2 regions of the Collinsella sp. i05-0019-G5 genome follow, and region 1 is predicted to be linked to the other one. Evidence: riboswitches for the same ligand, from Rfam matches in the RefSeq annotation. Region 1 holds a riboswitch; the other holds the start of a gene.
What was found. A riboswitch is a leader RNA that binds a small molecule or an ion and turns the genes downstream of it on or off. The one in region 1 is predicted to bind thiamine pyrophosphate.
Positions count from the first base shown of each region.

Region 1 (15,886 bases):
TCTCGACAGAGGAGACCATGCCGATCTTGACGGCGCTCGGGCGAATATCGTCAAAGACGGCATCAATTTGCGCAGCGACGATATCGGGGGAGATATTCTGCACGGCGGTGACGCCGAGCGTGTTTTGTGCGGTTATGGCTGTGATGGCCGTCTCGGCATACAGGCGGTGCGCCGTGATGGTCTTGATGTCGGCTTGAATGCCGGCTCCACCGCTGGAATCGGATCCTGCGATGGATAGAACGGCGGGAACCTTGCTGCGATCCATGTTCGCTCCCTTGTCCGGTCGGATTCAAATGGGTCTTCTGCCTGCATTATAAAGTTGCCCGGGCCAGCTGTATGCCGATCCCGGGCGGGTAGTGCAATCTTTACGCAAACGCAAGCAAATGTTCACACGTCAACAGTTGACGAACACCTTGTTACCGATTGCGGCTCCGGTGACGAGTTAGTCCTCCATGCCCAGATCTATCGTGGTGCCCTCGAAGATCTTGTTGACGGTACGGACGGCACACATCTTGCCACACATGGTGCAAGTGCCCTCGGTTGCGGCGGGGGATTCCTCGTAGCGCTTCTTGCCGGTGACCGGGTCGAGCGCGCACTTCCACATCTCTTCCCAGTCGAGCTTGCGGCGTGCCTGGCCCATCTTGTCGTCCATGTCGCGGGCGTGGGGCACCTTTTTGGCGATGTCGGCGGCGTGTGCGGCGATCTTGGTGGCCATGAGGCCATCGAGCACGTCCTGGGCGTTGGGCAGGCACAGGTGCTCGGCCGGCGTCACGTAGCACAGGAAGTCGGCGCCGGAGCTGGCGGAGATAGCGCCACCGATGGCGGCGGTGATGTGGTCGTAACCCACGCCGATATCGGTCACCAGCGGCCCGAGCACATAGAACGGGGCGTTGTGGCACAGGCGCTTCTGCAGTTTCATGTTGGCGGCGATCTCGTCGAGCGCCATGTGACCCGGGCCCTCGACCATGACCTGGACGCCGGCGGCCCAGGCGCGCTTGCACAGCTTGCCCAGCTCGATCATCTCGGCGGTCTCGGTTGCGTCGTTGGAGTCGTAGAGGCAGCCCGGGCGGCAGGAGTCGCCAAGCGAAATCGTCACGTCGTACTCGTGGCAGATCTCGAGCACCTCGTCGTAGAACTCGTAGAAGGGGTTCTCGTTACCGGTGACCTCCATCCAGCCAAACAGCAGCGAGCCGCCGCGGCTGACGATGTTCATGAGGCGGCCGGTCTCCTTAAAGGTCTTGATGACCGACTTATTGATGCCGCAGTGGATGGTCATGAAGTCCACGCCGTCCTCGGCGTGCGCGCGAACGACCTCGAGCAGGTCGTCCTTGGTGAGCTTGACCAGCGGCTTTTCCATGTAGCCGATGGCGTCGTACATGGGGACGGTGCCCACCATAAGCGGCGTCTCGTCGATGAGCTGCTGGCGGAACTGGCGCGTCTTGCCCGAGTTGGAGAGGTCCATGATGGCGTCGGCGCCAAAGTCCTCGGCAATCTTGACCTTCTTCCATTCCTCGGCGGCATCGGCCTTGTCGCCCGAGATGCCCAAGTTCACGTTGACCTTGGTGGACAGGCCCTCGCCGACACCAAAGGCGCGCATGCCCTTTTTGATATGCACAATGTTGGCGGGAATGGCGATGCGGCCGTCGGCCACGCGCTCGCGGATGTACTCGGGGTCGCGATGCTCGCGCTCGGCGACCTCCTTCATCTGCGGTGTGATCTGCCCGGCGCGGGCGAAGTCGATTTGCGTGACGAGCTTGGGCTCGGTCTGTGTGCTCATTGGCACGGCTCCCTTCGTTGGCATTACCCATATCAGGTTTGCGGGTCAGGGCGGGCGCGCCCAGTCTCAGCCTGCCGTCTTGTCCTGCAAGCTCCCCGTTATGTCATGGGCTCAAGTATAGCCTGAATGGGTACGATTGGGCCAACGAGCGTGCCTGTGGGGAGGCGAACATGGAAGACAAGCATCTATATCGAGAGACGCAATGGGATGTATCGGCCGAGGAAAGCCGTGCGCACCATGGCCTTGTCGCGATTGGCTTTGCGGTGCTTGCCGTGCTGGTGATTGCCGTTTGTATCTGGACGTTTGGTGGTCGCGGCGGCGCTGCATGGGAGTTCGAGGCTGATGATAGCCTACCGATAATGACGGTGAAGGTCGCGGGTGGCAATACCGTTGCCGCGCCGGGCGACTATTGGTATCCGCGCGATGGATTTGTCCAGCTGCAGCTGAGCGGCGGTTCCATTCCTGGTGAAGAGATCGAGCGCGTGACCTTCGATGCGTCGCTTAAGACGCTGTCGGTCGAGCTCAAAGATCAAGGGGATGTGCCCACGACGATGGATATCGCGCTGACGGAATGGCGCTTGGAGCCCCCATCGGGTGTTGCGGTGTCCGAGGTAGAGCACGTTAAGATTACCTACCAAGATGGCTCGACAAACGAAGTTGCCAAAGCCGACGGCTTGGCGGAATAGACGCCGTGCCTAGGCAGCACATTCAAAAGTAGCGGTGGTCCTACAAGGTCTGTTCGTTCAGGAAGACCAAAGTGTTCTTATTTGAAAGCTCGGGAAAGTGACGATAACCAACATCAAACGCGGTGAGCCCGCTTACATCCTCGAGCTTGTTTTCTGCCATCCAGCGCACCATGGAACCACGTGCCTTTTTGCTGGCGGTCGAGCGCTGGATGGGCTTGCCGTTGCGGATGCCTTCGCCAAAGAGGCACGTGACGACCGTGGCGTCGCCCGCGAGATGGGGCAGAACGGCTTTGGCGTACTCTACGCTGGCGAGGTTGACGATCGTGGTGTTTGAGCCTGCCGGGGCGATAGCCCGCGCGAGCTTGTCGCTCCAAAACGCATAGAGGTCTCGGGCATCGTCAACGGCGAGCTTCGCGCCCATTTCCAGCCGATATGGTTCGACGGCATGAAAGGGGCGAACGCACCCGTAAAGGCCCGAGAGGATCCACAGATGGTCTTGCAGCCATGCGAGCTGCGCGGAATCCATCACCTCGGGCGCCATGCTCTGGTATTGAATGCCGTGATAGGACATGACGGCAGGGGAGAGGTGACGGGCGAGTGCGGGATTGTCGAGATCGCCGTTTTTCAGGATGGGCCCAAACTCATGCAGGGTGTTGAGGCAAGGCCCCAGCAGTTTGTCACTCACGTTCCATAGCGCCTGCAGACCTCCGCTGCCTTCATTCCGCTCGATATCTAGCAGTGCGCGGTGGAGGCGAGCCGTCTCGTGCGCAAAAGGTGGAATGCCCAGGACTTCAAAAGCATCTTGGGCCGCGCGCATCTGCTTGGCGGGCGAAATGATGACCTGCGGCATGGACTCTCCTTTGCAAAAAAGAAAGTTGCGGTGAAATACGGCCCGTTTTGGCCGTTTATGGGCCAGTTTAGTCTGTATTTCACCGCAACTGATGAAGGGTTGGTTACGCGCGCTCGATGAAGGCCTTGTAGCCGCGATAGGCCTCGTAGATATCGGCCTTGTTGGCGACCTCCCACAGGGCGTGCATGGACAGGACGGCAACGCCGGAGTCGATGACGTTCATGCCATACTCGGCCATGATGTAGGCGATGGTGCCGCCGCCACCCGCGTTGACGCGGCCGAGCTCGCAGGTCTGGAAGTCCACGCCTGCCTCGTCCATGATGTCGCGGATGAGGGCCACATACTCGGCGTCGGTGTCGTTGGAGCCGCCCTTGCCACGGCTGCCCGTGTATTTGTTAAAGCACAGGCCGCGACCCATAAAGGCGGCGTTCTTGGTCTCGAACTTGCCGGCGTAGCCCGGGTCAAAGCCGGCGGACACGTCAGAGGAGAGCATGCGGCTGCGGGCGAGTGCGCGGCGCAGGGCCAGCGGGCTGCTCTCGCCGGCGAGCGTCATGATCTCGGCGACGGTGTTCTCGAAGAAACGGCTCGTCATGCCGGTGGCGCCCACGGAGCCGATCTCCTCCTTGTCGACGATGAGCGTGATACTCGTACGCTCGACGTCTGCCACGTTGATCTGGGCGAGCATGGAGGGGTAAGCGCAGACGCGGTCGTCGTGGCCATAGCCCAGAATCATGGAGCGGTCGAGGCCCATGTCACGGGCGGGGCCGGCGGGCACGACCTCGATCTCGGCGGAGAGGAAGTCCTCCTCCTCGACGTCGTACTGCTCCTTGAGGATATCCAGGAACATCTGCTTGACGGGCTCCTTGGGAGCGTCCTTGTCGTCCTCGTCAAACTTGACGGGGCGGCCGCCCACGATCACGTCGAGGATCTCGGCGTCGACGGCGTCCTTGGCGGGCTTGGCCATCTGCTCGCTCGAGAGGTGGATCAGCAGGTCGGAGATGGTAAAGACCGGGTCGTCGGCCTTGTCACCGATGTTGATGTCGACGGTGGTGCCGTCCTTTTTGCAGATGACGCCCACGAGTGCGAGCGGGGAAGCGACCCAGTGGTAGCTCTTGACGCCGCCATAGTAGTGCGTGTCGAGATAAGCCATGTCGCCGGCCTCGAAGGCGGGGTTCTGCTTGAGGTCCAGGCGCGGCGAGTCCACGTGGGCGCCCAGGATGTTAAAGCCCTGCTCGAGCGGGGCGGTGCCCAGGTTGACGAGCATGAGGTCCTTGCCGTGGTTGGCGGCGTACACCTTGTCGCCGGCCTTGAGCGCGCGGCCCTCGGCGATCACGGTCTCCAGATTGACGTAGCCCGCCTCCTCGGCCATCTTGATGCCGGCCTTGACGCACAGGCGCTCGGTCTTGTTCTCACTCAAAAACTGCTTATAGCCGCGGCAAAGCTCCTCGAGCTCCTCGATCTGCTGTGGCGTGTACTTTTTCCATGCGCTGGGACGCTCCATGACGCAGGCTCCTTTCGGATCGATCGTGCTGGTTGATGTACCGTGAGCCATCGTATCACGCGCGGGCCCGCGGCGGCAGGGAAGCCTGATGTGCGGTGGCCGCGGGGCGGGGAGCGTGTAAACTGGTGTGAGCAAACCGTGCCCAGCCCAAAGCGAGGTATTCAATATGTCTGAAAAGCGCCGTACCTTTGCCGTCATCGACGGCAACTCGCTCATGCATCGCGCCTTCCACGCCGTGCCGCCGACCATGAACGCGCCGGACGGTCGCCCCACCAACGCGATCTTTGGTTTTCTGAACATGTTCCTCAAGATGATCGATGCCTTTAATCCCGACGGCGTTGTCGTGGCGTTTGACAAGGGCAAGCCGCGCGTGCGTATGGAGATGCTGCCGCAGTACAAGGCGCAGCGCCCGCCCATGGATCCCGACCTGCACGCGCAGTTCCCCATGATCAAGGAGCTGCTCGCCGCGCTCAACGTGCCGATTCTGCAGTCCGAGGGCTGGGAAGGCGACGATATCCTGGGAACCATGGCGCGCTTGGGTGAGGAGGCCGGCTGCGACATGCTGCTGGTGACCGGTGATCGCGATATGTATCAGCTCGTGACCGAGCACGTTAACGTGGTCTCGACCCGCAAGGGCCTGTCCGACGTGGCGATCATGACGCCCGAGAGCGTGGACGATCTGTATCACGGCATCACGCCGGCGCTCGTGCCCGACTTTTATGGTCTGAAGGGCGACACGTCCGACAACATCCCCGGCGTGCCGGGCATCGGCCCCAAAAAGGCGAGCGCGCTCATTGCGCAGTACGGTAGCCTGGATGAGGTCATCGCACACGCCGACGAGGTCAAGGGCAAGATGGGAGAAAACCTGCGCGCACACATCGACGACGCGCTGCTGAGCCGTAAGGTGGCGACCATCCGCACCGATGCACCCGTTGAGCTCGATTTTGAGGCGACGTCCTTCCCGGCGTTTTCCGCCGATGAGGTTTCCGCGGCGCTGGGCACGCTTGGTATCACCGCCATGCAGAACCGTTTCTTGGCGCTGATCGGCGGCGAGGGCGGGGCAGCTGCCGGCACGTTTGAGATTCCCGCCGTTTTGCGCGCAGCCGCCGGCGATGCTGGCGCGCTTGGTGCCGTTGCGGCTGAGGTCTCCCGCGTGATTGATGCCGGCGAGTGGGTCGCCGCCGTGGTGGACGATGACAAGGAAGAGGGCGCGCTCTTTGGGCTGACGCGCACGCTGTGGTTGGCGACGTCCAAGGGCCTGTTTGCGCTCGAGGAGGGCGACAGCGGTGCGGCGGCTGAGGTTGAGGGCTTCAACTTCGCCCACGGCGTGATTGCCGGCGTGCTCGCGCGTCTGTTTATGAAAGGCCGTGTGGCGAGCCCGGATATGAAGGCGCTTCTGCATGAGCTTTCGCCCATCGATTCTTCTGAGCTCGAGCTCATGGATCCGCTGGCAGTCGATTCCACGCGCATCTTCGATACCGTTGTTGCCGCCTACCTGTTGGATTCCGACCGCTCCGAGTTTGATGAGGTGTATCTGGCCGATACGTATCTGCAGATGGCGCTGCCTGCGGCGCGCGGCGCAGAGGGTGCTGGCGAGGACGCTCCTGCGCCCGCCGCTCGCACGGCGGCCTTGACGCTGGCGCTGGTTGCACCGCTGCGTGACCGCATGGCCCGCGAGAACGCCGCCAACGTGTTCGATGGGATCGAGATGCCGCTCGTGCCGGTGCTTGCCAAGATGGAGCGCGCGGGCATGCTCGTGGACCCCGACCGCCTGCACAGTCTGTCCGAGGGCCTGGCGACCCAGATTGCCGAGGTCGAGCGCAGCATTCGCGACCTGGCCGGCGACGAGACCTTTAACATCGGCAGCCCCATGCAACTCTCGCACGTGCTGTTTGATGTTATGGGACTTCCGACCAAGGGCCTCAAAAAGACCAAGCGCGGCTACTATTCGACCAACGCCAAGGTGCTGAGCGACCTTGCCCGCGACCACGAGATCGTGCGCCTGATTTTGGACTGGCGTGAGAAGTCCAAGATTAAGTCGACCTATCTGGACACGTTGGGCCCGCTGCGCCGTGGTGACGGGCGTGTGCACACCACGTACAACCAGACCATCACCGCGACGGGGCGCCTGTCTTCGAGCGACCCCAATCTGCAAAACATTCCGACGCGCTCGGAGCTGGGGCGTACCGTCAAGACGGCGTTCTCGGCGGGCGAGGGCAGCGTCTTTTTGGCGGTGGACTACTCGCAGATTGAGTTGCGTTTGCTGGCGCATCTTTCGGGAGACGAGCACCTGGTGCGCGCCTTTAACGAGGGTGAAGACTTCCATGCCGAGACGGCCGCGCGCGTGTTTGGCGTGCCGGTTTCCGAGGTGACGCCCGACTTGCGCAGCCGCGCTAAGGCCGTGAACTTTGGCATCGTGTACGGTCAGCAGGCCTACGGTCTGTCGCAGTCGTTGCACATCTCGATGGCCGAGGCGCGCGACATGATCGACCGCTACTACGAGGCCTACCCGGGTGTGCGTACGTTCCTCGACAGCGTGGTGGCACGTGCCAAGCAGACGGGCTACGCCGAGACCATGTACGGCCGCCGGCGTCATATTCCGGAGCTCAAGGCCAAAAACCCGCAACTCCGCGGCTTTGGCGAGCGCACGGCCATGAACCACCCCATGCAGGGCACCGCGGCCGACATCATCAAGATCGCCATGGCCCGCGTGAGCCGCCGCCTGGAAGAAGAGGGTTTTGCCGCCCACATGATCTTGCAGGTACACGACGAACTGGACTTTGAGTGCCCCGTCAACGAAGTCGAGCGCCTAACCACCATGGTCCGCGACGTCATGGAACACGTAGTAGACCTCCGCGTACCGTTGATCGCCGAAGCCAGCACCGGCATAACCTGGGCCGACGCGAAATAGGGAAGCACTCCGTAAGGCAAGCTCGCCCAAGACGCAAGCCCCCACATACTTAAGATTTGGGACAAACACTACTGATTAATTTGTCCCACAGTAACCAAAACAGAGGGGAGCCCCTTCCAACAAGGGGCTCCCCTCTGCTCAAATCATTTCAGCTAAGTATCTAGACACTCAAGACGCCATCTTGGCGGCAGGAAAGTAAACCTAGGACCTGGCCGGGCGGCGCGGATTAGTTTTTCGTAGATTCCGCACGAGCCGGAAAGCACTTAATGTGCTTTCCGAGCGAGCCCAGGACCTGACCGAACGAAAAACTAATCCGCGCCGCCCGGCCAGGTCCGACGAGCCACGTTACCGAGCCGCCAGGATGGCGTCGATGAGCGTCAGTACGCCCCCGTCGTTGTTGCTCGGAATACGCCATTTGGCGTGCGCGTTCATGTGCTCCTCGGCATTATCCACGATAAAGCTATGCCCGACGCGCTCCAGCATGGGGATGTCGTTGTACGTATCGCCCACGGCGGCGGCATCGGCGATATCAATGCCCAGCTGCTCGCACAGATGCGCGACGCCGGCGCCCTTGTCGACACCCAGGTTCATAAAGTCGATCCACTCGCGGCCGGCATTGGTGACATAGAGCTGATCCGAGAACGCGGGGTTATAGGTCTCGCGGAACGCGGGCTCGGCATCGTAGGCGGGGAAAAAGATCGAGATCTTATTGGACTCGATATCAAGGCCCTCAAAGGTGTCGACATAGTTGATCGTGTTGTAGTAGACGCTGATCTCGTCGTGGTATTGATGGTCGCGGGCGAGCACATAGAACTCGTCGTAGCAGCACAGGACGGGAACGGCGCGCGGGTCCTCCGAGGCACGAGCAAGCACCTGCTGATACAGCGCCACATCGATGTTGCTCTTATAGATATAGCTGCCGCGATAGATGACGCAGGCTCCGTTGTCGGGACAAAAAGCAAGGCGGTTCTTAATGTTCTCGAACATTTCCTCGAGTTTGGGGGCGGGGCGTCCGCTGGCGGGGCAGAATACAATGCCTGCGTCGGCGAGCTTGTCCAGGCGCTCATCAAGACCCTGCGGCAACACGCGCTTGTCGGTGAGCAGCGTCTTGTCCATGTCGACGGCGAGAATCTTAATGCTTCCGATATTGGTGTCCGATTCGTAAGTTTGCATAAAAGCGCGCCTTTCGTTTCGAAATTGTTTCAGACGTTATAACCATCAACCAGTAACTGAGCGTATTGTCGCAGGAACGGAGCGTATTTGCACCACGCTTCACAAAGTAATGAAAAAACTTTTCAGAAATTTGAATTTGTCGCTTGTGCTGCGGGCACTTTAGCGTAATATAGCGACCATCGAAAACGGAGACGGAAATACAACCGCTTACCGAAGAAAAGGTACCGTTTACGATATTAGAATTGCGCCCGGCGATAGGTGAAAGGAGAGGCAGATGCAGTTCGTAAAGATCATCACCACTGCAGATAATGCCATCCGACGCCAGCGCGCAATTTCCCGACGACGATAGCAATCGTCTCTGTTCGTATGGGGTGAAATGCCCCAACAGAGCCATTTTGAGGTCGTTGGGTTTTAGCACGATATAAACGCATGTTTCAAGGGCATGCTGTGCTGCTTTTTTGCTATTTAACCTGATATTGCACGGTTTTTTGACCTCGAAATGACTTGCAACTGACCGATGTTCTAACTAGCTACCAAGGGCGAAAGGAAACAGCCATGAGCAAGGAAAAAGTCGTTCTCGCATATTCCGGTGGTCTTGATACATCCGTATGTGTCAAGTGGCTCCAGGACGAGAAGAATCTCGATGTCGTTTGCGTCTGCGGCAACGTGGGCCAGGAGGAGACCGGCTTGGATGCCAAGAAGCAGAAGGCGCTTGACCTGGGCGTTCTCGATTGCCAGGTGCTCGACCTGCGCGACGAGTTCTCCGATGAGTTCCTGACTAAGGCCATCGCCGCAAACTCCATGTACGAGAACAAGTACCCGCTGCTCTCCGCGCTGTCTCGCCCGCTGCTCGCCAAGAAGCTTGTCGAGGTCGCTCACGAGTTTGGCGCGACCTACGTCGCCCACGGCTGCACCGGCAAGGGTAACGACCAGGTTCGTTTTGAGGCTGCCGTCAAGGCCCTCGACCCCGAGCTTAAGGTTATCGCCCCGGTTCGCGAGTGGGATCTGAAGTGCCGTCCCGATGAGGTTGCCTATGCTCACGCCCACAACGTGCCGGTTCCCGAGGGCGCCAACGACAACCCCTATTCCATCGACGACAACCTGTGGGGTCGCGCCATCGAGTGCGGTCACCTGGAGGATCCCTGGAACGAGCCGCTCGACGACGCCTGGGTTATGACCAAGAACCCCGAGGACACGCCGGACACCCCGACCTACACCGAGATTGAGTTTGAGGCGGGCAAGCCTGTCGCCGTCGATGGCAAGAAGATGAAACTCTCCGAGATCGTCATCGCCCTCAACAAGATTTCGGGTGACAACGGCTTTGGCCGTCTCGACCTGGTCGAGGATCGTCTGGTGGGCCTCAAGAGTCGCGAGTGCTACGAGGTTCCTGGCGCCCTGACGCTCATCACCGCCCACAAGGCGCTCGAGGACATCTGCGTCGAGGGCGACCTGCTCAAGACCAAGATTAAGCTCGAGCAGGATTGGGCCACCGCCGTGTACAACGGCCAGTGGTACAGCCCGCTCAAAAACGCGCTCGATGCCTTTATGGCCGACACCCAGAAGTTCGTGACCGGCACCGTCCGTCTGAAGTTCTTTAAGGGCAACTGCCATGTCGTCGGCCGCAAGAGCCCGTTTAGCCTGTATGACTACGGTCTGGCTACCTACGACCGCGACACTACGTTTGACGAGAAGGCCAGCGCCGGCTTTATCGAGATCGATACGCTGTCGCTCAAGACGTGGGCTAAGGTCCAGGGCCCCAGCTCTGCTGCCGCCCAGGCCTAGCGCCTCCTTCCTTTGGTATCCGCGCGGCCCATCCGCGTGATACATAACGGGCGCATGGGGTCCCTACCTCTCGTTATGCTTGCTGACACTTCTTAACATCGGTGGCCCCTACGTTCCGCCCGCATATATGATGCCGCGTCTGCGGCTGAGTCCGAGCCCCGCCGGGGTTGTCCGGCGGGGCTCCTCCTATCAATTTGACGGCCCTGCGCCTATATATATGGGGAGTATCCATTATGTTCAATGCTATCGCGCATGCTTTACTTGCCCTCGCGCCCGAGTTCGATGCTGCAAAGGTCGAGGACGTTCCTATGAGCCTAAAGGCCTGGATCGATGGTTCGCAGGGCAACATTCGGAGGGAGACGTTGGGCGCCAAGTGCATGGCGCGTCACTTCTTTGCAAATTAGCTATATGGCCTCGCACATGGTGGGGAATATGCAAAACTAGCGGTTGAGAAATCGCTTTAGCGACAGGGCGCATTGCTTTGGGCGCTTGTTTTGGGATTTGATGAAAGGGGACGGTTCCATGGCTCTTTGGGGCGGTCGTTTTGAGGCAGGCGTGGCCGAGGTCACGCAGGAGTTTGGCGCGTCGTTGCCGGTTGACAAACATCTCTATAAGCAGGATATCGCCGGATCTAAGGCACATGCCAAGATGCTGGCGGCCCAGGGCATTATCAGCGCCGAGGACGAGCAGGCGATTGCCGAGGGCCTGACCGGAATCGAACAGGATATCGATGCCGGCAACTTCACCTTTGATATCAACGACGAGGACATTCATATGTCCATCGAAAGCGAGCTGACGCGTCGTATCGGCGAGGCTGGCAAGCGCTTGCATACTGGGCGTTCGCGCAACGACCAGGTGGCGACCGATACGCGCCTGGGCGTCAAGACGCTGGCCAAGGAGCTCATGGAGGCCAATCTTGAGCTGCGCCATGTGCTGGTGGATGCGGCCAAGAAGTACGACAAGGTGATTCTTCCGGGCTACACGCATATGCAGCACGCTCAGCCCGTGCTGCTCTCGCATCATCTGCTGGCGTATTCCTGGATGTTCGCGCGCGACTTTTCGCGCCTGAAGGCCGCCTTTGATGCCGCCGACAACTGCCCGCTGGGTGCTGCCGCGCTTGCCGGTACGAGCTATCCGCTCGATCGCCAGATGACGGCTGCCGAACTTGGCTTTGCGGGTGTGATTCCCAACTCGCTCGATGCGGTTTCCGACCGTGATTTCCTGCTCGATCTGCATTACGCCGGCTCCGTCATGGCCATGCACCTGTCGCGTCTTTCCGAGGAGATCGTGCTGTGGTCGAGCTCCGAATTCGGCTTTATCACGCTTTCCGACTCGTATTCCACCGGCTCGTCTATCATGCCGCAGAAGAAGAACCCCGACTTTGCTGAGCTTATCCGCGGCAAGAGCGGTCGCGTGTACGGCAACCTGGTGCAGCTGCTCGTGACCATGAAGGGCCTGCCGCTTGCTTATAACAAGGACTTGCAGGAGGACAAGGAGGGTGCGCTCGATACCGCCCATACGCTCATGCAGTGCCTGTCGGTTATGGCCGGCATGATCTCGACCTGGACTGTCAACGAGGACGCCATGGCGCGCGAGTGTGGTGTGGGCCACTTGGCAGCCACTGATGCTGCCGATTACCTGGCAAAGCGCGGCCTGCCGTTCCGCGAGGCACATGCCGTGGTGGGTCATCTTGTCCTAATGTGTGAGAAGCGCGGCTGCAATCTTGAGGACCTGCCGTTTGAGGTGTTTCAGGAAGCAAGTCCGCTCTTTGAGCGCGACATTACCGAGGCACTCGACATCCCGTCGATTGTCGCCGCGCGCACGACCGAGGGTGGTACCGCCCCTGCTGCCGTTGCCGTGCAGTTGGGAAGAGCCGAGGCGCAGCTCGCGGCCGATGAGGGTGTGTTTGGCTCGTTATCCAAGGTCGTCGAGATGGGCCACGGAGCTAATTAGCTTATTGGATGCGTCTGTCTGGTGTGTTCATCATATTTTGCCTTTACGGGTGCCCGCTACGGTGGGCACCCGTTTTGTTATAGAGAAGAAAGGAGCTTGTCGAGAACTTCTGTAGGACATTTGCGCAGGTTGTGAAGGGGGTGCGTTCACGGGCGACAATCGACCGCCCGTTCTGTTCGTTGCAGTTGAAAGTGGGACGGATGGTACTCTAGTCGGGCTTCGAAACAGAAGTGACACATATGGAGCGCTTTAATAAATAATAACGCTTCAATAAACGGCTTTTTGTTTAACTGCAGCTAGAACTCTGTTACGATGCAGTCCAGGCGGGTGCCGGAATGGGACTTGGGCACGCGCGAACCTACTTGAAAGGCTACCTTATGGCTATCGAGAAGACCTTCATCATGATTAAGCCCGACGCCGTGCGCGATCGCAAGATCGGCGAGATCGTTGCTCGCATTGAGCGCAGCGGCCTTGTTATCGAGCGCATGGAGATGACCACGCTCGAGCGCGCTACCGTCGAGGAGCACTACGCCCATCTGGCCGACAAGCCCTTCTTTGGCGGTCTCTGCGACTTTATGACGAGCGGTCCGGTCGTCAAGATGGTCGTTTCCGGCCTCTCCGCTGTCTCCAAGATGCGCACCCTTATGGGCGCCACCAACCCGCTTGATGCTGCCCCCGGCACCATTCGCGGCGACTTTGCTGTCGATGTCAACGCCAACGTGATCCACGGCTCCGACTGCCTGGAGAACGCCGAGATCGAGATCAAGCGCTTTTTTGGCTAAACCAGCTTTGACTCCTTAAAGCTGTTAGCGTGTGGCTTGGGCGCCGCGGAACTTCATCCGCGGCGCCCTTTTTATTCCAGTAGACTTTTGGTAAACCCCCACAAATCTACTAAAGAGCCCCCGTCCGGATGTTTCTTCCGGGCGGGGGCTGGCGTTAGCGTCGTATGGCTTTGTGAATCTTTAGGCCTCGTCGACGATCTTAAGGCCGCGCGTGTGGTCGATCTCGTTGAGGAGGTTAACGCGACGCTCGTGACGGCCGCCCTCAAACTCGGCGTCGAGCCACTCGTCGACGATCATCTTGGCGAGCTCGGAGCCAACGACGCGGGCGCCAAAGGCGAGCACGTTGGTGTTGTTGTGCATGCGCGAGAGCTTGGCGCTGAAGGGCTCGGAGCACACGACGGCGCGTACGCCCTCGACCTTGTTGGCAGCCAGGCTGATCCCGACGCCGGTGCCGCAGATCAGGATACCCAGGTCAACGTCGCCGTTGGCAACGGCCTTGCCCACTTTGTAACCGGCGATGGGGTAGTCGAAGCTCTCGGAGGTGTCGGTGCCAAAGTTCACGACCTCGCAGCCGCGTTCCTTCAGGTGCTCGGAAATGATGTTCTTGAGCTCGACGGCGGCGTGGTCGTTACCGATACCGATCTTCATGGATGGTTCCTCTCTGGTCTGTGCGGCGCAAATGCTAAAGGTGTTTACCGCGTTCGACTGCATGATAGCGCGACTTTTGCGTAAACGCTCGGGCGTTTTTTGGTCAAACGCTTTAGCAGGCAACAAGACCGGCCTCTCATGAATAATGCCGCCAATTTGTGCTTGAGCGCCGTCCGCCGGAACCGTGGTTGCGGTTTTTGATGCATTGTTATCAAATAAAGGAGCCAACTATTTTGAGAGTCCAGCCCGTTATGCAAGCAGGAGATACCTATGCCTACCGATTCCATCCGTGATGCCGCGTTTTGCGATGTTTTGAACCGCGAGCTTGTCTGTGCACTCGGCTGCACCGAGCCCATTGCCGTTGCCTATGCAGCGGCGCTGGCGAGCCAGACGCTCGGTTGCGAACCCGATCATATGGATGTTGCCTGCTCGGGCAACATTATCAAGAACGTTAAGAGCGTGACCGTGCCCAACTCGGGCGGTATGCACGGTATTGAAGCCGCGGCCGTGCTGGGTGCCGTGGGCGGCGACGCTAAGAGCGCGCTCGAGGTGCTCGAGAGCGTTAACGATGAAGACCGCGCTCGCGTGGCCGAGCTCCTCGCCGACGCCGGCTACTGCGATGTGTCGCTTGTCGAGGGTGTGCCCAACCTCTACATCAAGGTGACTGCGACGTCCGGGGGCCATACCGCGGTCGTCGAGATTACCGATCACCACACTAATGTCACGTGCCATACGCTCGATGGTATTCCGGTATGCGGCAAGTCGGCGGGGGAGTGCGCCGCCTGCGCCGAGCGCGTGGTGGCCGAGCGTGCGGCAGATAACGCCGATACGCCCATGTCCATTGATTCCATCATCGACTTTATCGAGGACGGTGACATTGAGGGCGCCCGCGCTGCCGTTGAGCGTCAGATTGAGCTGAATGGCGCAATCAGTGCCGAGGGCCTTGCGCACGCTTGGGGCGCCGAGGTGGGTCGTACGCTGCTGGGTGCTCGTGCCGATGACGTCGCCTGCCGTGCCCGTGCCCGTGCGGCCGCCGGGTCCGACGCCCGCATGAACGGTTGCGCGCTGCCGGTCGCCATTGTGTGCGGCTCGGGCAATCAGGGCATTACCTGCGCACTGCCCGTCATGGAGTATGCCGAGTACCTGCGCTGCGACCACGAGCGCCTGGTGCGTGCCGTGATGCTGTCCGATCTCATTGCCGTGCATATCAAGAGCTACATTGGTGCGCTCTCGGCGTTTTGCGGCGCTATTTGCGCTGCGTGCGGTGCCGGTGCCGCGATTACCTGGCTGTGCGGTGGCACGCGCGAGCAAATCGGTGCGACGGTCTCCAATACGCTCGGCAATGTGGGCGGCATCGTGTGCGATGGCGCCAAGGCGAGCTGTGCCGCCAAGATCTCGGCTGCCGTCGATGCAGCGATCCTGGGCCATGATATGGCCATGCAGGGTCGCGGCTTCCGCGCCGGCGAGGGCCTGATCCAAGATACCGTTGAGCAGACAATCGCCAGTATGGGCTACGTAGGCCGTGTGGGCATGAAAGATACCGACGTCGAGATCCTCAACATCATGATCGGCAAAACCCAAGTGTGCTAGGACAGTTCGTCGGCTACTTGGTGCTCGTAGAAGGCCTCTACTACGGCGTTAAAGTCGCGGGCGAAGCCTTCCATGGTTCCGCGCCAGGTGACTCGGTTGGGCTTGCCCTGGCCTACATAGGCAGTCTGAATGCCGCAGGCGGGGCTAGGGAAGTCGCGTTTGGGATCGTTGCCCACCATAAGGACCTCGTGCGGTTCGAGCCCCATCACCTGAAGCTGCTCTAGATAGTAGGT
Region 1 covers NZ_AP031421.1:1,041,447-1,057,332, forward strand. The annotation lists gene thiD (bifunctional hydroxymethylpyrimidine kinase/phosphomethylpyrimidine kinase) at 1-265, opposite strand, end outside; gene thiC (phosphomethylpyrimidine synthase ThiC) at 443-1,777, opposite strand; TPP riboswitch at 1,769-1,885, opposite strand; gene ACGHIZ_RS04750 (hypothetical protein) at 1,948-2,463, shown strand; gene ACGHIZ_RS04755 (YaaA family protein) at 2,504-3,313, opposite strand; gene ACGHIZ_RS04760 (aminopeptidase) at 3,417-4,814, opposite strand; gene polA (DNA polymerase I) at 4,981-7,725, shown strand; gene ACGHIZ_RS04770 (Cof-type HAD-IIB family hydrolase) at 8,071-8,898, opposite strand; gene ACGHIZ_RS04775 (argininosuccinate synthase) at 9,454-10,680, shown strand; gene ACGHIZ_RS04780 (hypothetical protein) at 10,914-11,084, shown strand; gene argH (argininosuccinate lyase) at 11,203-12,633, shown strand; gene ndk (nucleoside-diphosphate kinase) at 13,011-13,415, shown strand; gene rpiB (ribose 5-phosphate isomerase B) at 13,596-14,063, opposite strand; gene ACGHIZ_RS04800 (serine dehydratase subunit alpha family protein) at 14,334-15,653, shown strand; gene ACGHIZ_RS04805 (HAD family hydrolase) at 15,650-15,886, opposite strand, start outside.

Region 2 (15,886 bases), 330 kb from region 1:
TTAACGTGCACGTTACCGACGAACCCTATACGCACGAGTATTCCGTCGAGACCTTTGGCACGGACTTCCTCTTCCGCGTTCGCCTGGACCTGGGCTTTAAAGTCAACCAGCGCGTCAACGCTTATCTGCGTCAGATCGTCGGCGACTTGATGGCATCGGGCGAGCTGCCGCCGCAACATCACATCTACTCCATCTACGAGACACGCGGCAACGTGGGTGACTTCCGCTTTTGTATGCTGCGCAAGATGCTTGCCCCCGAAACGGACATCAACCGCAATGACCACCGCGTGATGGCCATCAAGTACGCCGTCCGCCGCGCCTGCGGAAGCCCGGCACGCTGGTACGGTCTTGAGAACTCGGCCATCATCATCGAGTACGTGCCGCTGTTTGCCCGCATGCGCCCGGCCGTTAAGCTCGTGCGCACCCAGGTGCCGCTCGAGGTTCAGATCGAAGAGGCCGAGGAAATGGAAGTCGACATCTTCTCGGACGACTTGGTCAACGGCAACGAGGCCGGTAGGGACATGAACGTCGATCCCACCGAGCTGCTCGAGAGCGTCGCCGATACGCCCGAACAGCAACTGCTCGACGGCCTCGAAAGTGAACAACTCAACGACGCCAACTTCTAGCGACGTCACAAATCAACGAAAGCGGCCCTGCACCTCACGGGAGATGCAGGGCCGTTTTGCATTGCGGTAAAGCTATCGGCTACGAACGGCGCGGCTCGGGAACCACGAGCCTATCGGGGCTCGCGCCCTCGGCATCCATCAGGCTCACGTAGCGAATCGACGGATCCCCATACATCGCGTAGTAATAATTGCCCGTGCGCGCGCTAAAGCATCCGGTGTAGATAGTCTTCTCGAACTTGCCATCGCCCATCCTGGACGCTCCCTCGATCATTACCACGCCCTCGAGCGAGCGGAACATGCGAACGACGTTTTCGGTCTCGCTCTCCTTTTGCGGGTAATTGGCATTGAGGTACGCCGCCTTTACAAAACGGCTCGGCGAATAGCAATCGCCCGGAATGCCGCGCATGCCGGCACCGGCTCCATAGGGCTTGAGCTCGGCGCCACGCCATGTCGCCGTCTGCGGAAAATCGCTTGTGGCGGTGATATAGGTGCGCAGGTTTTCCATGTGCCACGGGAAGGTCGGCTGGTTGGCAAGGGTGTCGACCGGATCGTCGTATACATGCAGGCCGTCAGCCATCATCTCGACCACGATGCTGCGCTGGCTGTCGCCGATAATCCAATGGAGCAGCGACACGCCCAGCCCCTCTCCGGCAGATTTGGCGACAATCACCGTGTCGCGCAGCGCGGCCTCGACCTCATCGACCGTCGAGAACGTCGCTGCCACCCACAGGGGGAACTCATAGGCCGCGATATTGGTCTTGCCGTCGACAGGGTCCTCGGCATACTCGGCATAACCCGGGAAATTGAGACCCGCCACGGCGAGGCCCGCATCGTTGCCGCAATCGAAGAACATAGGGTAGTTCCTGTAATCGATGCACATACCAATCACCGCGTGCGCCGCTGTCGCGTCGTCGATAAACGAATACGGAATGTGAAACCCGCGCGGCATCACGCGAACCTGTTGGCCGTAGTCAAAGCTCCAGTCGAGATTGCGGCCCAGATACATGTGGCCAGAATTATCGGTAAATCGAATACTCGTACACATAGCGCCTCCTAGCTTTACGTTCTTGCTAATTTCATTGTCTCCAAACAAAAAGGCGCTAAACACAAAAGCCCGGACATGACAACAATGTCACGCCCGGACTATTCAAGCAGGATAAACTCAACCAAGTTAACCCCGCAGGTCGTCTAAGGGGTCAAAGTGCCGCAGATTGCCACGAAAGAGGAGCAAAGCGTACTTAAGGTACGCGAGCGACGATTGAGCGGCAAGGTGCGGTGCTTTGACCCCTTAGACCAACTTTCCTAGACAGTGATCGATCATATGCTGGATCATCTGTGCCTCAAAGCCCGCGTAGTCGCGGCGGCACTCCTTCATCTTGCCGTCGACGATCTGGTCAAAGGCAACCTTGCACTTGATGTAGCGCGTGGACTTGGTGACCTCCTCGTGCGTCAGGCAGCTCTCCTCCATCTTGCTGGCACCCAGGCCAAACACCAGACGGGGGTTGTAGAGCACATGGGGCTCGCCGGCGTCGTCCAGATAGACGCAGACCTTCTTGGTGACGCCGATCTGGTTGGCGGCCAAGCAGCCGGCATCATCGAGCGACTTGATGGTATCAATCAGATCCTGAGCGACCGACTCGTCCTCGACAGTCGCAACCTCGCAACGCTGAGACAGGATAGCCTCGTCGCGGCAGAGCTCTTTAATCATACGTTCCTCCATAGGGGTCGTTGTAACTGCTTAAGTATACGGTACCCACTCATTTTCATGCGAAAAATACCGTCCGTCTGCTACAAAGCGCCGAACATCAACATGCGAGGAACAACAGCGTCGTAAAGGGGCTATAGTGAGTGAGTTCGTGTCAATCGGCCTAAACTCGGGGCCGAACAAGGAAAGGGTATGCATGGACGAACTATTTCACGTCAGCGAGCGCAAGTCCACAATCGGGACCGAACTTCGCGCTGGACTGACAACATTCCTGGCGATGGCCTACATCATCGCCGTCAACCCCGCGGTGCTCTCGGGCGCTGGCATCGATGCGGGAGCGCTCGCCTGCGCCACCTGCCTGGGCGCCGGCATCATGACCATCTGCATGGGCATCTTCGCCAACCGCCCGCTCGCCTGCGCGTCGGGCTTAGGCGTCAACGCGATGATCGCTGGAATCGCCACCACCGTCTGCGGCGGTGACTGGCACGTGGCCATGAGCGTCATCTTCCTTGAGGGCGTCGTCATCTTGCTGCTCGTGCTTTGTGGCCTGCGCGAGGCCATCATGGACGCCATCCCCGTGGTTCTGCGCCACGCTATCTCGGTGGGCCTGGGCCTGTTCATCGCCATGATTGGCCTGTGCGATGCCGGCATTATCACCGCTGGCGCCGGTACACTCGTCGGTCTGGGCGACATCACCTCCCCCACCTTCATCGTCGGCATCATCTCCATCCTGGTGACGGTCGCCCTCGCCTGCCGCAACGTCCCCGGCTCGCTGCTCATCGGCATCGTCGTCGCCGTCATCGCCGGTATCCCCCTAGGTGTGACCCAGGCTCCGACCGGTATCATCGCCCCGCTCGACTTCTCGAGCATCGGTGGCCCCATCGCCGACGCCGGCGGCGTGCCCGCCATCGTCAAGGTCCTTACCGACCCCACGCTCCTCGTCATCTCGTTCTCGCTGCTCATGAGTGACTTCTTCGACACCATGGGCACCGCGATGGCCGTGGCCAAGCAGGGCGAGTTCCTCACCGACGACGGCAACGTCGAGAATATCAAGGAGATCCTGATCGTCGACTCCGCCGCCGCCGCTGTGGGCGGTTTCATGGGCGTCTCCTCCATCACCACCTTCGTCGAGTCCACCTCTGGCGCTGCCGACGGTGGCCGCACGGGCCTCACCTCCGTCACCACCGGCGTGCTGTTCATTCTCGCTGCGTTCTTCTCCCCCATCGTCACCATCGTTTCCAGCGCCGCCACCTGCGGCGCCCTGGTCTACGTCGGCTACCTCATGATGAGCGAGGCCTCCGAGATCGACTGGTCCGACGTGTCGCAGGGTTTCCCGGCGTTCATGATTGTCGCCGGCGTGCCCTTCACCTACTCCATCTCTGCCGGCATTGGCCTGGGCTTTATCGCCTACGTGATCGTCGCGCTCTTTAAGGGCGAGGCTTCCAAGATCAAGCCGCTCATGTGGATCGCAGCCCTTGCCTTCCTCGTCTACTTCTTCGTGGCGTAACAGCATAGTCTGCTAAAGCAAAACAACAAGGCGCGGAATCGCATCGAGCGGCTCCGCGCCTTTCTTTTAGCGTCTGCCCCCGTGCCAGCGTGCGACAATTGAGGCTGTCAATATCACAACACCGAGAGAAGCCTGCCTTGGAAGTGCATCAGAAGCAGATAACCGTTTATTCAGAGTGTGCAGAAGGCGCGCCCGTCATCTACCTCCCCGTGGTTATGGGCGACGGTAGTGAAGTCTACGAGCGCTGCCGAGAGCTCGACTGCCCGCCGTTCACCCTTGTCGCCATCGGAGGACTCGATTGGAATCGCGAGTTGAGCCCCTGGGAATGTGAGGGAACTATACGAGATGCCGAGCCCTTTGGCGGACAGGCTGCTGGTTTTCTTGACGAGTTGTTGAAGCAGATAATCCCCCAGGCCGAATCATCGCTCCCGCAACCACCCGCCTGGCGCGGCGTTGCCGGCTACTCGTTGGCGGGCCTCTTTTCGCTTTGGGCCCTCTGGCAGACCGGTACCTTTGACCGCGCCGCAAGTGCATCGGGGTCGCTGTGGTTCCCCGGCTTTATCGACTACGCGCGAGAGCGCACGATGACAGCCACGCCCGACGCCGCCTATCTGTCGCTCGGTAAAAAGGAAACCAAGACGCCCAACCGCATGATGCGGCACGTACTCGACGATACGCGTGCGATGGAAGAGCTGTTTATCGAGCATGACATTCCAACAACGCTGGAGCTCAACCCCGGCAACCACTTTGCCCAAACTGACCTGCGCATGGCGCGCGGCATCCACTGGATACTGACGCATTAAAAATGGCGTCCACGCGTACATACGCATGGATGCCATTTTTAATTTGGCTGAACGCAGCTACTATTCGGCAGTCTCCTCAAGCTCGGAAGTATCGAACTCAAAGTCATTACCGGGCAGGATGGCGTTGAGCACAATGCCCACCAGCGAGCCCACGGCAAGGCCCGAAAGCGAAATCGTCACGCCGCCCAGCTCCAGCACGATGGCACCGGCGGTACTGTAGGCAATGCCGAGCGAAAGCACGAGCACCAAAGCCGCAACCAGCACATTGCGGTTGTTCTGGAAATCAACCTGATTCTCGATAAGGTTGCGAACGCCCACGGCACTGATCATGCCGTAGAGCACGAGCGACACGCCGCCGATTACACACGCCGGCATAGCAGCGATCACAGCAGCAAACTTGGGGCAGAACGAAAGCACGATGGCGCAGCAGGCGGCAATGCGAATCACGCGCGGGTCGAACACGCGCGTCAGGGCAAGCACGCCGGTGTTCTCGCCATACGTCGTATTGGCGGGGGCGCCAAAAAGCGATGCCAAGATGGTCGCCAGGCCATCGCCGAGCAAGGTACGGTGCAGACCGGGATCGGCAATGTAATTGCGTTCGCAGGTAGAGCCAATGGCGGAGATATCGCCGATATGCTCGATCATAGTTGCAAAGGCCAGCGGCATGATGGTGATGATGGCCGTCGTGGCAAGACCGCTATCGAACTGCGGTCCAAAGAGCGCAAACACGGTGTTGTCCCACACGACGGGCAAGCCAACCCAGGGGGCAGCTGCGACGCCAGAGAAGTCGACCTCACCCAACGCAGCCGCAACGGCATAGCTCACCACCACGCCCAGCAGAATCGGCACGATCTTGACCATGCCGCGGCCCCAGATGTTGCAGATGATGATCACGGCCACAGCGATAACGGCGACAAGCCAGTTGGTCTGACAGTTGGCAATGGCAGAGCTCGCTAGGATCAGGCCGATGGAAATGACGATGGGGCCGGTCACCACCGGCGGAAAGAAGCGCATGACACGTTTGGCGCCAAATGCGCGGAACAGCGCCGCCAGCACCGGATAGAGCAGGCCGGCGCAGGCAACGCCCAGGCAAGCGTAGGGCAAAAGCTCGGCCTCGCCGTTGGGTGCAATGGCGGCATAACCCGCGATAAAGGCAAACGACGAGCCCAGAAACGCGGGCACCTTACCACGCGATAGAAAATGAAACAGCAGCGTGCCGATGCCGGCGAACAGAAGCGTCGCCGAAACGGAAAGGCCGGTGAGCACGGGCACGAGCACCGTGGCTCCGAACATCGCAAACATGTGTTGCAAACCCAACACGAACATGCGCGGGCGGCCGAGCGATGATGCATCGTAGATGGCATCGGTGACGGCGGGCGTCGAGGATTGGGACATGGAAGTCCTTTCATGATGGAAGGGCGATCAGGCATATCGGATAACCTGCCCGAACGATACGATCCGGACCATTGTACGTGATACGTCATGTCTCGCGCGCGCCGTCACCTGCAAGCGGTAGCGTTACTTCCAAACGCGCTCGGCAATGCGCTTGACCAGCGCGATCTTTGCCCACTGTTCGTCCTCGGTCAGCTTGTTGCCAATCTCGCAGCTGGCAAAGCCGCACTGGGGCGACAGGTACAGGTTCTCGAGCGGCACATACTTTGCGGCCTCGTGGATACGTTCGACGATAACGTCCTCGTCCTCAAGCTCAGCCGCCTTGGTGGTCACCAGACCCAGCACGACCTTCTTGCCGGGAGCAACGTACTTGAGCGGCTCAAAGCCACCGGCGCGTGGCGTATCGAACTCAAGGTAGAACGCGTCAACGTTCTCATGTACGAACAGGTACGGCGCAATGGGATCGTAACCACCCTCGAAGGCATACGTGGAGTGATAGTTGCCGCGGCACACGTGCGTGTTGATAACCAGATCGTCGGGCTTGCCCGCGATGGCGGCATTGTTGAGCGCCACGCCCAGCTCGCTCACCTTTTGCAGGTCAACCGGGCTCATGCCGGCCTTGGACACAAAGTCGGTATCGCAATAGATGCCCCAGGTGCAGTCATCAAATTGGATGTTGCGGCAGCCTGCTGCGTACAGGTCGGCGATCACCGTGCGATAAGCGGCCGCAATGGCGTCGGCAAGTTCCTCATCGGTCTTATAGACAGCGCGCAGGCTCTCCTGCTGGCCGTCGCAGCGATCGAGCGTGACCTCAGAGAACGTCTGGATCGGCGCCGGAATGGTCTGGCGTGCGACCTGGCCCTCCCCCTCAAGCGCCTTGACGAACTTAAAATGCTCGACGAACGGGTGGTTCTCGCCGCTAATGGGACCAGTAACCACGGCGGTGTCGGCCGTCGTCTCCTCATCATGGAACATATAACCCGTGCGTGAGGTGCGGCGCTCAATGCCGTTAAGGCCCCACATAAAATCGAGGTGCCAGTAGCTGCGGCGGAACTCGCCATCGGTGATCACCTGCAGGCCGGCGGCCTTCTGCTTGGCCACCAAATCGCGAATGGCATCGTCCTCGACGGCCTTAAGGCCGGAAGCGTCGAGTTTACCCGCGACATAGGCGGCACGGGCGTCCTTTACAGCCTGCGGACGAAGAAAGCTGCCGACGATATCGGCGCGAAACGGCGCGTTCGGTTGAATCGAAGTGCTCATAGATATCTCCCTTTGCATTGGTTGCTTTACCGGGACAGAGTATGAGCGCTCATATGACCATCGTAAAATATACGTTTATAACAGTTTGATATAGATGTTTCCTATATCAGTCTGGACTGTCATAAAGAGACTTGAACCGTGCGGAGCACAGCAGCCTAGATATGCTGACGAATCGCGTCGATATAGGCCCGACCGTAGCGCGTAAGCGTCGTGTTCTTGCGCGTGATGATGCCAATCTCCATGTACTCGTCCACGTCGAGCGGAATCGAGATAATGCCGGGGCCGTTGAGCTCGTGGCTGATCACGCCCGAGCATACCGTGTAGCCGTTGAGGCCCATGGCCAAATTGAACAACGTCGCACGGTCGCGCACGCGGATATTTTTGCGACGCTCGAACGTCGAGGTCAGCTCCTCGGAATAGTAAAACGAGTTGTAGCTGCCCTGCTCGTAGGACAGGAACGGGTAGTCTTCCAGATCCTCGAGCGTCACGCTGGAGCGGTCCGCCAGCGGATGGTCGGCGCAGACGAAGACATGCGGCGTGGCGCAGAAGAGTCCTTCGAACACGAGCTCGTTGGCCACCAGCATGCGCTCGATGACCTCGCGGTTGTGCTCGGACAGATATAGGATGCCCAGCTCGCTTTTCATGTGCGCGACATCCTCGATAATCTCGTGGGTCTGTTCCTCGCGCAGGGTAAAGTCGTAGCGCGCGGCATCGAACTCGCGGATCACGTCGACAAACGCGTTGACGGCAAAGGAATAATGCTGGCAGCTCACACTAAAGTGCGGCACCTGCTCGGATGCGCCCTTGTACTTGCCCTCGAGCAGGTCGGCCTGGTCGAGTACCTGGCGCGCATAGCCCAAGAAGGTCTCGCCTTCCTCGGACACAATGACGCCCTTGTTGGTGCGCTCAAAGATGTGCACACCCATCTCGTTTTCGAGATCGCGAATCGACGCGGTAATCGAAGGCTGCGACACAAAGAGCCGGCGCGAGGCCTCGGTAATGCTGCCGCATTCGGCAACTTTGACGACATATCTGAGCTGCTGGAGCTTCATGGCTGTCTCCTTAGCTGTTAGTGAGATTCGCGTCGGCAGTACCCGGCAGGCGCATAAACGGCGGCATCTCCCCCGTCGCGGCGCAGGCGGCAATCTGATGCAGGACTCCGGCGACCGCATCATCCACCGCGGCGCCGATATGCCAGCGCGCGGCAGCCGTGACGGCCTCGTTGGCATTGGCGACTGCAACGGAGTTGGGAACGGCATCGATCATGGGCAGATCGTTATCGGAATCGCCAAATACGGCCACCTCGTCGGGCGTCAGGCTCAAGGCGCGCGCCAGCTCCAGCGCAGCGCAGCCCTTGTCCCAACCATCCGGAAGGATGTCGAACAGGCGCACTCGGTTGTTGGGAAACACAAGCGAGAGTTCCGGCACCTCAACGGCAACGCGCTCGCGTAGCTCCGCGAGCTCCTCACGCGAACGGGCACTCCAGATATTCGCCTTAAACACCGGCGCGCCATCGACGACGGGACGACACGGGGCCTCTTCGCCTTTGAGCCACGCATTGCCGCCCGACTCCATAGCGCGACGCACACGCTCGGGATTGCTCGTCACGCAATAGGCATCGTTGCCCCAAAAGTCATCGCCCAGGCTGTAGACTTTTAGAAATGTATCGTCGGTCTCTTGCTCCAGATAGTCAGCCAAACGCATCAGAGCATCGTTGTCGATTGCGCGCGAAGCGACTACTTCGCCGTCGACAAACATCACCTGGCCGTTACAGAACGCACCGGTCGAAAAACACTCGGAACGGTTTTTGAACATCCAGCCCATCGCGGACGGCTGACGACCCGAAACCGGCCCAAAGTGCAGACCCGCCGCCTGCATGGCATGAACACCCTCAATGGCGTAGTCGCTGGCGCCGTCATGCCCGGCTGGAATCAGTGCATCGTCCATATCGGTCAGCACAAGTTTAATCATAAGGCCCCCATTCGTATCGGTCCTACCTATTGTAACGACCTGCCAAAATAAACCTGTCCCTTTTTGGCAGGTGCGCTAGTATAGGGAACAACAGATTCGATGCGGGAGTGCCGGCGGTGCAAACCACAAGGCTGAGAGGGCATGGGGCCCAATCCTTTGAACCTGTCAGTTAATGCTGGCGTAGGGAGCATGCCGCCTTTACAGGGGTGCTGTCTATGCACAGCGCCCCTTTTCTATGCCAAGGAGGCATGTGCAGTGATTGATTCGGAACAGCTTAAGCAGCATATGGTCAAGGCCGTGGAGGAGATTCGCGCCACCAATCCGATGGCCGGCTCCATCACCAACACGGTGACGATCGACTTTGTCGCCAACGCACAGCTCGCCGTGGGCGGATCGGCCGCCATGGTCTATCTGCCCGACGAAGGCGAGGCACTCGTTGCCGGCGGCGGCGCCATCTATCTCAACATGGGCACGCTCTTCCCCATCTACGAGCAGACGATTCCCCGAGCGGCCAAGGCGGCACACGACGCCGGCAAGCCCTGGGTGCTCGATCCGGTGGGCCTGGGCATCGGTAGCCTGCGCACCCAGCTGGTAAACGAGCTCAAGCAGTACAAGCCCGCCATCGTGCGCGGCAATGCCTCCGAGATCATTGCGCTCGCCGGCCTGTGGGGTCTTGAGGGCGAGGCGGCCGATCTGAGCCGCGTACGCGGCGTCGATACCACCGACACGGTCGACGCCGCCCGCGATGCCGCCGTGGCGCTCGCCCGCTACACCGGCGGCGCCGTGGTCGTCTCGGGCGAAGTCGACCTGATTACCGACGGCACGACCGTGGCCAAGTCCCACGGCGGCAGCCCGCTCATGTCCAAGATCACCGGCTGCGGCTGCTCGCAGGGCGGCGTGCTGGCCGTGTACGCCTGCGCCGCCGACCCGTTTACGGCAGCCGTCTGCGGCACCGCCGTCTACAACGTTGCCGGCACGCGTGCCGCCGCCGTCGCCGACGCCCCGGCAAGCTTTAAGGTCGCCTTTATCGACGAGCTCTACCGCGCGACCGCCCAGGACATCGCCGATAACCGACTCGAGCTCGAGGAGGCATAAGCCATGTCCGAGCCCGCAACCAATGCCGGCATGAACACACTCGTCGCCGTGGCCATCGCCCCGTGCGGCACCGGCGATGAACTGTCCGCCGAGGTCGCCGAGGTCGTGCGCGTCATTCGCGAGAGCGGCCTTCCCAACCGCACCACCTCGATGTTCACCGAGATCGAGGGTGACTGGGACGAGGTCATGCAGGTCGTGCGCGACGCAACCTTTGTGTTGGCGAGCAAGGGCATCCGCACCGAAGTCGTGCTCAAAGCCGATATTCGACCCGGATTTACCGACACCATGACCGGCAAGCTCGAGCGCATGGAAGCACAGATCAAAAAGCAGGAGGAAGCACGATGAGCATCCGCGACAACCTTGATATCTCGGCCTATCTGGTACTCGGCCCCGAAAACACGCTCGGGCGTCCCGTGGGCGATGTGGTGGCCCAGGCGCTCGACGCAGGCTTTACCTGCATCCAGGTGCGCTCCAAGGTGGCAAGTGCCCGCGAGATCATCGCGCTGACGGGCGACGCCGCGCAGGCAATCGCACAGGCCGGCAAGACCGGTCAGGTCGCCCTGCTGATCGACGACCGCCTGGACTGCGTACTCGCCGCGCGCGAGCAGGGCATCGCTGTCGACGGCGTGCACGTTGGCCAGAGCGATATTCCCGTCGAGGTCTGCCGCAAACTTTTGGGCCCCGATGCCATTGTGGGCCTTTCGGCCCGTTGCGAGGAGATGCTCGAGTACGTCAAGACCGCCGACATGAGCCTGGTCGACTACCTGGGCATCGGCCCGCTCCACGAGACCGAGACCAAGCGCGACTGCGGACGCGCGGCCGACGGCTCTATCATCACCAAGAGCTTTGAGGACTTGGCCGCACTCCACGCGGCAAGCCCCGTGCCCATCGTGGTGGGCGGCGGCGTCAAGACGGCCGACCTGCCACAGCTCAAGGCCACCGGCGTCGATGGCTTCTTTGTGGTGAGCGCCGTCTGCAGTGCCGACGACCCCTACGCCGCCGCCAAGGAGCTCGTCGATACCTGGCAGCAGGCATAGGCTCAAGCCGAGCAGCCGATTCGCAGCCTCATATCTTCAGCGATGGAAAGCGCATCCCAGTTTGGACCTCCATTCCGGGATGCGCTTTCCATATAGAGGCTCAACGGGAAACCGCATCCCAGTCTGAACTCATATTCCGGGACGTACTTTCCGAAACCCCACCGCTTGGGAAACTGTAACCCGTTCTGAGCGCTCATTCTGGGACGCGCTTTCCGCCGAGTCCACGGCAGCTTGCCCTACCCCGCCAGATACGCTTCCAGCGCGGGCAACGTCGCCTCCGCATCGCGGCGGCCGATCTGGTAGATGCGCTCGAGTTCATCGGGCTCGCGGCACAGCGACGGCACCTTCACCGATTCGCTCGGCCGCACCACAAAGATCTCGTCAGCGGCTTCGCGACGCGCCAGGTCATCGAGCGTGGCATTGTAGGCCTCGTGCCGATGCTCAAGCGCCGCAACAAACTCCGGATAGTGACGATACACGCGACGCAGCATAGGCATCACGCTATTGGGCTGCTTTACAAAGCCCGCCGGCTGCGTCAGCACCACCACGTTGCGGTCATAACCCTGCTCAAACAGCCAAGCGCTGGGAATGGAATCGGCAACACCGCCATCCAAGTACTTACGACCCTCGATGGCAACAGGACGCGTCGCCACGGGAATCGCCGACGACGCACGGATCCACTCGATATCGCGCTCGTCGCCATAGGGCAGGTCATGGTAGACGGCCTGCCCCGTCTTAAGATCGGTACATACGCACGTAAACCGCATGGGGCAGGCGCGATATGCCTCCAGATCGATGGGATCGCGCTCGATGGGTACCTCATGATAGGCAAACTCGGCATTGAACATATCGCCGGTTCGCAACCAACTCGTCACGCTCGCATAGCGCTTGTCGGCGCAATAGGCCTTGTTGTAGCGAATGGCGCGGCCGATCTGGCGCGATTTAAAGTTGTAGCCAAAGGCCGCGCCCGCCGAGACACCCACCATATGGTCGCAGGTTAGGCCGTGCTCCATCCATACGTCGAGCACGCCCGCCGTATACATACCGCGGTAGCCGCCTCCCTCGAGCGCAAGTCCCACCGTGCGCGTCGTGTCTGGCTGTGCCATGCGACCATCTCCGTTCCTGTGTTTTAAAGCGGAACAAGTATACCCGCCAACATATATCGCCTCGGTCGCGTTTCCATCGAACATCACATCGTCGCGCCACCATTTGGCGAATAATAGCCGCCCGCAGCATGAACAGCCATATACAATCCAATATTGTTGTTTATACTGCTGAGCAATCATCAGCAGCGAACACGAACCGACAAATTATCCCAGCGACGCAGCAAGGCGGAGGCCTGGATACATGCAAAGCGTTGAGCAGCAACGCGTGTGTACAACGAGCTCGCCCGACGCAATACACCCCGACCTCAGGAAGCCGCTTACAGCATGGATATCGCCAGCAATTACACCGAGACGCTCGAAAAGACCATCCGCGACCTTCTCGAGCGTCAGGACGATCTGATCAGGACTGCCTTTACCGACGAGCTCACCGGGCTTGGCAACCGCGGCGGCTTTGCCCGCTCCCTCGAGGAGCTCTGGGAGCAGGACGCCCCCGTTACCATGGCGTTCATCGATATCGACAATCTCAAGCATTGCAACGATATCTTTGGGCATGACGAGGGAAACCGCTATATCTTGCAGGTAAGCCTCTATCTCAAGCTATATATGAAGGTGGACGAGGCGGCATTTCGTCTGGGAGGCGACGAGTTTGCCATCCTGTCTACGATTGCGACCGAGGATGACCTTGCCGAGCGTCTGGAGCACTGTCGAGAGGTCCTGCTCAAGAATAACGATTCCGAGATGCCTCACTCGTTTAGCTACGGAGTGTCACACGCCGACCCCGCCCTGGGCGAAGCCTCCAATCGCATGACGCTCGATGCCGACCATCGCATGTACGACTACAAGCTGCGCCATGCCGTGCACCTTGATCGACGCAATATCACGCAAGTCCACGCCGACGATTTCGAAGTTAGCGATCGCATTTTCGACGCCCTTTCGATGCTCAACGAAGGCCGCTATTTCTTTATCGAGAACCTGGACAAACATCGCACCCTTTGGTCACAAGGCGCTATGCGCGATCTTGGCCTTCCTTCGGAGCATATAGACAACTGCCACGATTACTGGAAGACGCGTGTCCACCCCGATGACCTCGAGGCCTATAGCGACGATATCGACCAGATCTATAACGGCTCCAAACACCGTCACGTCCTGCAGTATCGCGTGCGCAATGCCGCCGGTGACTACGTTCTCTGCCGTGCTCGCGGGTTTCGTATCGACGGCGACGAAGGTGTCTCCTCGCTCTATGTCGGCGAGCTCGTCAACCACTCGCTTGCCGAGACCGTCGACGCCGCCACGGGCCTTGGAACGCAGCGCATGTTGCTCAACGCTATCGATGCCTGCCGTCGCGACTGTTGCGAGACGGGGCTTATAGCGGTGCGCGTTCGCGGCACGACAAAGCTCAATGAGCTTTACGGAGCCGAGGCTGTCGACAACATGCTCGCCGAATACGCAGGCCGCATGTTGTCGATCACCCGTGGCAGGAGTCGCGTCTACCGCTCACGAAGCGTCCAGTTTGTCGTGCTCAGCAACGATTTGGACCATAAGGCGTTCGAGGAACTGGTCCGTCATCTAAAAGAGGCCGTTTTCGCTCCCGTTCGAATCGCGGGCGATACCATTACTCCCGTCTGTCTAGTCGTTCCGGCCTTTTACGAGCGCCTAACCAATCAAGCGACCGCCGTTTTAGGCGAACTCGACCGTCGCCTTCGCACGGCCGGCGGACTTGTCCCCAACGACAGCCTCCCCATACCCGAGATAGAGCGCAAAAGCGCTATCGCCGAGCGCATCGATATGCTCACGGGCCTCTGTCGACCCAGCGAGTTTATGCGGCGCGCCAACGCATTTCTCCAGACAAGGCGCGACGGCGCTTGGTGTATCGCCACCGTCGACATGGGACACATGCGACTGTTCAACGAATGGCACGGACAGGCCGAGGGCGACCGCGTGCTCGCCGACGTGGGCACGGTCCTCAAGGACATCGAAAATGCCGACATGGGCGTCGCAGGATACTGGGGCCAAGACGACTTTTGCATACTCATTCCCTTTGAGCGCGACACCGTCCATCGAATCTATAGTCGCATTCGCGAGACCGTGGCCAAGCACGATGACGGCGTAGGCTTCTGGCCGTCCATGGGCGTTTGCCCTATCGACTCCAACGAGGAAATCACCATCGATGCACAGGCCAAGGCCATGTTTACCAATCGGCGCGCAAAAAACGACTTTAAGGAGCGCATTGCCATTTTCCGCCCCGAGGAGTATGAGCGCGAAATCTCGTTCCACCGCACGCTGACCGAATTCCAGTACGCGCTCTCAAACGGCCGCATCACCTACTACTTGCAGCCCCAGGTCGACATGGAAACCGGCGAGATTATTGGCGCCGAGGCGCTCACGCGCTGGATTGACAAGGATGGCTCCCTCATTTCACCCGTCACCTTTATCCCCGCTCTCGAGGAAAGTGGTTTTGTGGTGACGCTCGACAAATACGTTTGGCAGGGCGTTGCCTCGTGGCTGCGCGGGCGCATCGATCGAGGGCTTCGCGTGGTTCCGATCTCGCTCAACGTGTCGCGCGTGGATATCCTTGCCTGCGACGTTGCCGAACATATGGGAGCGCTCGCCGCGCAATACAACCTACCGCCCGAGCTCATGCGCATCGAGATCACCGAGACGGCTTATACGGGAGAGTCCGAAGCTGTGGATAAGCTGACAGCCGACCTGCACAGCCGCGGCTTCTCGACCTACATGGACGATTTTGGCACCGGCCAGTCCACGCTCGCGATGCTCAAGAACGTCAACGTTGACGTCATCAAGCTCGACCGCACGTTTGTGCCCGTCGACGGCGATCAAGGCCGCAGTGTGCAAATCATTTCATCAATGCTCGAGATGGCGCAGTCGCTCCATCTGCCCGTTGTGGTCGAAGGCATCGAGACAACTGAGCAGGCAAACATGCTACGCCAAATGGGCGCCCGCTACGCTCAGGGCTTTCTCTACTACCGCCCCATGCCGGCAAAGGATTTTGAGGCATTGCTCGATGGTGGCGACAGCGACTAGTACGCTCGCGCGCAAAACGCTGGCACCGAGGGGGACGTTTGTCCCCATGAGCCAGCCTACGCCCCAAAAACGCCACCGCCGAAGGGGTGTTTTGTCCCCATTGGCTAACTTATATCCCCAATCCAAACCAAATTGGGGATATGATACAAACCACTGTTGTGCCCAAGGAGGTTATCCATCATGAACGAGTCGTATCGCTTGGGCGAGCAATCGATTATCTCCTATCTTCAGCGACTTGCGAGCGGGGTCTCGACCGCCGAGCTCGATGTTACCGCGCTGCCCCCGGAGCTGCGTGCCATCGGTGAGCAACTGCAGAAAACGCTCGCCATCCTGCAACAAGAA
Region 2 covers NZ_AP031421.1:706,867-722,752, reverse strand. The annotation lists gene ACGHIZ_RS03235 (KUP/HAK/KT family potassium transporter) at 1-626, shown strand, start outside; gene bsh (choloylglycine hydrolase) at 706-1,671, opposite strand; gene ACGHIZ_RS03225 (peptide deformylase) at 1,915-2,334, opposite strand; gene ACGHIZ_RS03220 (NCS2 family permease) at 2,528-3,838, shown strand; gene ACGHIZ_RS03215 (alpha/beta hydrolase) at 3,982-4,641, shown strand; gene ACGHIZ_RS03210 (uracil-xanthine permease family protein) at 4,702-6,036, opposite strand; gene ACGHIZ_RS03205 (5-methyltetrahydropteroyltriglutamate--homocysteine S-methyltransferase) at 6,160-7,293, opposite strand; gene ACGHIZ_RS03200 (LysR family transcriptional regulator) at 7,449-8,345, opposite strand; gene ACGHIZ_RS03195 (HAD-IIB family hydrolase) at 8,356-9,264, opposite strand; TPP riboswitch at 9,358-9,468, shown strand; gene thiM (hydroxyethylthiazole kinase) at 9,520-10,359, shown strand; gene ACGHIZ_RS03185 (thiamine-binding protein) at 10,363-10,704, shown strand; gene ACGHIZ_RS03180 (thiamine phosphate synthase) at 10,701-11,396, shown strand; gene ACGHIZ_RS03175 (patatin family protein) at 11,633-12,502, opposite strand; gene ACGHIZ_RS03170 (EAL domain-containing protein) at 12,827-15,544, shown strand; gene ACGHIZ_RS03165 (GGDEF domain-containing protein) at 15,725-15,886, shown strand, end outside.
Region 2: another riboswitch for thiamine pyrophosphate. It lies ahead of thiM (hydroxyethylthiazole kinase); the one in region 1 lies ahead of thiC (phosphomethylpyrimidine synthase ThiC).